Linked DNA regions of Paraglaciecola sp. L3A3. The protein of the gene in region 2 binds, or shares a complex with, the protein of the main gene of each other region. Links are inferred from orthologs where the notes say so. Each region holds a gene or a part of one and is shown on either strand. Other genes may lie near its edges. The genes, in order: tig and rpsG.

What was found.
Region 1: the proteins of rpsG (region 2) and tig are in contact, whole or in part, in a crystal structure (PDB 3GTY), measured with the Thermotoga maritima proteins. The link is inferred for Paraglaciecola sp. L3A3 from one-to-one orthologs. Residues at the interface, in WP_004081843.1 of Thermotoga maritima: Lys34, Lys52, Lys55, Glu59, Arg62, Gln63, Glu66, Asn67, Lys69, Val71, Arg95, Ala109, Lys110, Lys111, Gly112, Arg113, Pro114, Glu117, Glu121, Ile124, Ala125, Tyr127, Asn128, Asn129, Thr130, Gly131, Lys135, Asp139, Arg142, Met143; in WP_004081061.1 of Thermotoga maritima: Glu122, Val124, Val129, Leu130, Tyr133, Glu188, Gly259, Ile262, Tyr263, Glu266, Ser270, Glu273, Gln274, Glu277, Arg308, Gln311, Ile312, Ser315, Tyr316, Glu325, Arg329, Arg336, Leu363, Phe366, Trp367, Arg373, Leu377, Arg381, Leu384, Glu387.

What each region holds. Positions count from the first base shown.
Region 1 is NZ_CP047023.1:1,507,403-1,510,614, reverse strand. The notes cover bases 329-3,212. They hold tig (trigger factor), read right to left. Parts: upstream 2,484-3,212; coding sequence 1,173-2,483; downstream 329-1,172. Other genes in these bases: clpP (ATP-dependent Clp endopeptidase proteolytic subunit ClpP), read right to left, coding at 453-1,082; clpX (ATP-dependent protease ATP-binding subunit ClpX), read right to left, coding at 329-357. In the rest of the region: more of clpX, read right to left, coding at 1-328. UniProt on the Bacillus subtilis protein: Involved in protein export. Acts as a chaperone by maintaining the newly synthesized protein in an open conformation. Functions as a peptidyl-prolyl cis-trans isomerase.
Region 2 is NZ_CP047023.1:840,986-844,111, forward strand. What follows is about bases 329-3,126. They hold rpsG (30S ribosomal protein S7), read right to left. Parts: upstream 2,064-3,126; coding sequence 1,593-2,063; downstream 329-1,592. Other genes in these bases: fusA (elongation factor G), read right to left, coding at 329-1,580; rpsL (30S ribosomal protein S12), read right to left, coding at 2,143-2,517; rpoC (DNA-directed RNA polymerase subunit beta'), read right to left, coding at 2,742-3,126. Also shown: more of fusA, read right to left, coding at 1-328.

The DNA.
Region 1 (3,212 bases), 670 kb from region 2 along the record:
TCCCATTAGCAAAATATTACTTTTACCCAATTCCACACCTTCGTGTGTATCACCATTTCTTAAACGTTTGTAATGATTATACACAGCAACAGATAACACTTTTTTAGCGTGTTCTTGGCCAATAACATAATCATCTAAGTGGCTATGAATTTCTTTTGGAGTCGGCAATGCATCTTGTTTTTTCTGTGGAGAAATTTCTTTAATTTCTTCACGGATAATGTCATTACATAAATCAACACACTCATCACATATAAAAACGGATGGACCGGCTATTAATTTTCTGACTTCGTGCTGGCTCTTGCCACAAAATGAACAATATAAAAGTTTCTCGCCATCACTGTTTTTTTCATCACTCATTTACGATTTTTTCCTATCTTTGTACTTCTACTAAGTTTAACCAACTCACCGTCAATAATAATGAACTTCAGCTAAACTTAGCTTCAGTCATCTAATCACTTATCGCTTTTGGTATCAGGTCTATTAGTTAATACTTGGTCTATTAAACCGTATTCCATAGCTTCTGTTGCACTTAAAAAGTTGTCTCTATCGGTATCTTTTGCGACTTTTTTGTAATCTTGTCCAGTATGATCAGCCATCAAACGATTCAACTTCTCTTTAATAGACAGGATTTCTTTGGCATGTATTTCAAAATCAGAAGCTTGACCTTGAAAACCACCCAAAGGTTGATGGATCATTACACGTGAATTAGGTAAACAGTAACGTTTACCCTTTTCACCTGCAGATAACAAGAAAGCGCCCATACTGGCAGCTTGACCAATACAAACAGTACTCACGTTTGGTTTGATAAAGTTCATAGTGTCATAAATAGCCATACCAGCTGTCACAGAACCGCCTGGAGAGTTGATATACAAGAAGATATCTTTCTCAGGGTTTTCTGCTTCCAAAAAAAGCATCTGAGCGACAATTAGATTCGCCATATGGTCTTCAACTTGACCAACTAGGAAAATAACATTCTCTTTTAATAAACGAGAATAGATATCATAAGAACGCTCCCCTTTAGCAGTCTGCTCGACAACCATTGGAACTAAGGCGTTTGTAGGATCGAAATGTGTATTCATCATAGGTATATTTTCTTCACAAATAAAAATGCTCGGTATATACCGAGCATTTAAGCAGTTGCAGACTAGTTAAGTCAATTAACAAAAGACAAATTAAGCCTGTTTGTTCATGATCTCGTCAAATTTCTTCTTAACTTCTTTTACTTTTGCTTGATCAAGCAGTACTTCGACAGCTTGTTCTTCTAAAGCAACATTGTTCATTTGTTGAGTTAACTCGTCGTTAGACTTGTAATACTCAATCACTTCTTGCGGATCTTCATACGCAGAAGCAGCCGTTGCAATTAAAGCGTCAACTTTAGCTGCATCAACTTTAATGTCATTAGATTTAATCACTTCACCTAATAACAAACCAATACTTACACGCTTACGAGCGTTTTCTTCAAACAAGTTAGCCGGTAACTCAGGCATGTTATCAATGTTACCGCCTTGTTGTTGACTAAATCTCTGTTTAGCTTGCTCTCTAAGCACATTAATTTCTTGCTCAACTAAAGATTTTGGTAAATCAATTTCGTTGTTTTCAAGCAAACCATTAATGACCTGCTCTTTTACCGATGCTTTCAAAGTTTGATCAAGTTCGCGCTGCATATTTTTACGTACTTCATCATTTAGCGCATCGATGTTGCCATCTTCAATACCAAATAACTTAGCAAAGTCTTCATCTACTTTAGGTAAATTTAGCTGCTCAGTCTTTTTGATAGTGATAGTAAACTTCGCTTCTTTACCTTTAAGGGCTTCAGCGTGATAATCTTCCGGGAAGGTCACTTCTGCAATGACTTCATCACCAGTTTTGGCACCAACGATTGGCTTTTCAAAACCTGGGATCATGCGATCTTTACCCATTTCAAGTTCGAAATCTTCAGCTTTTCCGCCGTCGAATTCCTCACCATCAATAGTGCCAACAAAGTCCATTGTCACTTTGTCATCTTTTTTGATTTTACGTTTTACTTCTTTGTAGTCGGCGTGTTGCTTACGTAACGTATCCATCATATCACTTAAGTCTGAGTCAGAAATTTCAACAACAGGCTGTTCTACAGTGATTTTATCAACGTTTTTAACTTCAACTTCTGGATAAACTTCAAAAGCCGCAACAAATTCTAAATCTTTACCATCTTCATCTGTTTTCATTTCAAAAGAAGGCATACCCGCTGGGGTAATTTTTTCTTGAGTAATGGCTTGATAGAAGTTTTGTTGCATCACTTCACCAGCAATCTCCTGACGTACAGCTTGACCGTAACGTTTTTTAATAACGTTAACTGGTACTTTACCTGGACGGAAACCATTGATTCTCTGGGTTTTAGCTAATTGTTGTAAACGAGATTTAACTGCAGTGTCAATCGACGCTGCAGGAACGGTAATAGTAAGACGGCGTTCTAAACCTGTAGACGTCTCAACGGAAACTTGCATTCTTCTACCTCAACTATGCGCTAACATGCGCTTATTTTATGATTACTAATAGGTTCTTAAGGGACGTAAAAAAATTTAACTGAAACACCTATTACGCCCGTCTACTTCAGTGAGCTTCAACTTACAAGTCACTTCAGAATCACCTGATAAAAAAGACGCAGTAGTATAGCGATAGCATTACAGCAAGTCGAGAATAAACCCATAAAAATTTTGGTTTAGTACAAAAAAGGAAGAAAGAAGAGGATAAATCTTAAATAAAGTAGCGAATATTGGATATTCAGAAAGCTATTAAAGTAAGTTATTGGATATAACTTAGGATGAATTACAAAATGTTGTTAATTGTATTCTTAATAATGGTGCGGAAGGAGAGACTCGAACTCTCACGCCGTGAAGCACTGGAACCTAAATCCAGCGTGTCTACCAATTCCACCACTCCCGCGAGTGGGGTGAACGATGGGGCTCGAACCCACGACAACCGGAATCACAATCCGGGGCTCTACCAACTGAGCTACGCTCACCACAGATAAATTGCAGTAACTTTAAAACTTACTTTCTCAACCTTTTGTTCACATACTTCGCCAGATAAGATTCTAACTAAGTGGTGGTCCCAGAAGGATTCGAACCTTCGACCCACGCCTTAGAAGGGCGTTGCTCTATCCAGCTGAGCTATGGAACCTAAGGTGTAAATTGAGAAAATGGTCGGTGAGACAGGATTCGAACCTGCGACCC
Region 2 (3,126 bases):
CCTTCTTCATTAGGTTCGATAGTTAACCAGACGTGGCCATATTGACCTTTTCCGCCTGATTGACGAACAAACTTACCTTCAGCATCAACTTTTTTGCGTATTGTTTCGCGATAGGCAACCTGAGGTTTACCTACATTACACTCAACATTAAACTCACGCTTCATCCGGTCCACAATAATATCTAAGTGCAGTTCACCCATACCTGAAATAATTGTTTGTCCTGATTCGTCATCAGTGTGTACCTTAAAAGAAGGATCTTCAGCCGCTAGTTTACCTAGTGCGATACCCATTCTTTCTTGGTCTGGTTGAGAGCGAGGTTCTACAGCAATAGAAATAACCGGTTCCGGAAACTCCATTCGCTCAAGGGTGATAATATGATTTGGATCACACAAAGTGTCACCTGTTGTCACATCTTTCAGCCCAATTGCTGCTGCTATATCGCCTGCGCGCACTTCTTTAAGCTCTTCTCTGTCTTTAGCATGCATTTGAACTATACGGCCAAAACGTTCACGCTTAGCTTTTACTGGGTTATAAACAGAGTCGCCTGAGTTTACAACACCGGAATAGCAACGGAAAAAAGTTAAAGTACCAACAAAGGGGTCGGTAGCAATTTTAAATGCTAACGCAGAAAATGGAGCACTATCGTCAGCTTGACGAGTTGCTTCAGTTTCATCTTTGTCGTTTAGCACACCTTTAATAGGTGGAACATCCATGGGTGCAGGTAAATATTCAATAACTGAATCAAGTACCGCTTGTACACCTTTGTTTTTGAATGCCGAACCACAGGTGGCAAGTACAATTTCATTCGCTAGAGTACGTTTTCGTAGACCAAATTTGATTTCTTCTTCGGTTAGCTCTTCGCCTTCCAAATACTTATTCATCAACTCATCAGTTGCTTCAGCTGCAGCTTCAATTAACTCAGTACGAAGCTCTGTCGCACGGTCGAGTAAATCTGCTGGAACCTCTGTGTAGTTAAAAGTCATACCTTGATCAGATTCATTCCAATCTATGGCTTTCATCTTGATAAGATCAACTACACCTTCAAAGGTTTCTTCAGCACCTATGTTGAGATGAATAGGCACACAATTAGCACCTAATCGTTTTCTAATTTGTTCTACTACACGTTCAAAATCTGCTCCAGCTCGGTCCATTTTGTTAACAAATACCATACGCGGAACGTGGTATTTATCAGCTTGACGCCAAACTGTTTCAGATTGAGGCTCTACTCCAGACGAACCACAAAACACCACAACAGCACCATCGAGTACACGTAAAGAACGTTCGACTTCAATAGTGAAATCTACGTGTCCTGGGGTATCAATGATGTTGATTCGATGTTGTTCGTATTGTTTGTCCATTCCCGACCAAAAACAGGTCGTCGCTGCGGAAGTAATGGTAATACCGCGTTCTTGCTCTTGTTCCATCCAGTCCATAGTGGCTGCGCCATCATGCACTTCACCTAGTTTATGCGATAAACCAGTGTAGAAAAGGACACGCTCAGTTGTCGTGGTTTTACCCGCGTCAACATGAGCAACGATTCCAATATTCCGATAACGCTCAAGGGGCGTATTACGAGCCATAGCTTTCTCTTATTACCAACGGTAGTGAGCGAATGCTTTGTTAGCTTCGGCCATACGGTGAACGTCTTCACGTTTCTTAACCGCTGAACCTTTATTTTCTGCAGCATCGAGCATTTCAGCTGCAAGGCGTTGAGCCATTGATTTTTCACCACGTTTACGAGCAGCGTCAACCAACCAACGCATACCTAGTGCATTTCGACGAACGGGACGAACTTCTACAGGTACTTGGTATGTAGAACCACCAACACGACGAGATTTAACCTCGACTGTAGGGCGGATGTTGTCCAACGCTTCTTCAAAGATGTCTAAGTGTGCTTTGTCAGCTTTAGAAGCAACAATTTCTAGCGCGCCGTAAACGATTTTTTCAGCAGTCGATTTTTTGCCGTCTAACATAACGACATTCATAAATTTAGCAAGTAACTCTGATCCGAACTTAGGATCGGGTAGGATTTTACGTTGACCTACGACTCTTCTTCTTGGCATTTTAAATTCTCCGTAGAATTTTCAGGATATTCCCAAAACTCAATTAATACTTTAGTTTGGCCTTACTAACGGAGAACCGTTAAGACTTAGGCCTTTTTGCGCCGTATTTAGAACGGCCGGCTCTTCTATCACTTACGCCTGCACAATCTAATGTACCGCGAACAGTGTGATAACGAACACCTGGTAAATCTTTAACACGACCACCACGAATAAGAACAACACTGTGCTCTTGTAAGTTGTGACCTTCACCACCAATGTATGAAGAAACTTCAAAACCATTAGTAAGACGAACACGACATACTTTACGTAATGCTGAGTTCGGTTTTTTTGGTGTGGTTGTATATACACGAGTACATACTCCACGACGTTGTGGGCAGGCCTGCAAAGCAGCAACGTTGCTCTTCACTACTGGCTTTTGGCGGGGCTTGCGCACTAACTGGTTAACTGTTGCCATTAACTAGCTCCTGATTAAAATTACGACTGTTTGACCCATCTTGTGGGCCGTAAACGCGAAAAATCCGCGAACCGTAATTAAGTGGCAGTAAAGTCACCTAATTTCGGGTCGCGGAAGTCTAATGATCAATTGATGAACTGTCAAGTAAGACTGCTGCTAAACTACACAATATGTGGGTTTAAGCAACAATCTAACTTAATTAGATCATTTATAGATCCTATTTTTTACTCGTCGGCAGGAGTATCCGTTACTTCAGCATTTAATGCTTCAGTTAAGGCTAACTCTGCTTCAGATGCAGAAACTGAAGGTTCTTCACGTTCCTGCATTTCAGCTAGTTTTCTAGCTGTACGTTTTTGGTGATACGAGAAGCCGGTACCGGCAGGTATCAAACGCCCAACAATTACGTTTTCTTTCAAGCCGCGTAACTCATCTTCTTTACCTTGCACTGCTGCTTCGGTAAGTACACGAGTGGTTTCTTGGAAAGAAGCCGCTGAGATAAATGACTCAGTAGACAAAGACGCCTTAGTGATACCCAATAACTGTGTTTCATACTGAGCAGGAATTTTTCCTTGCTTTTCAATTTCACGGTTAGCGATCTTCACGTTAGAC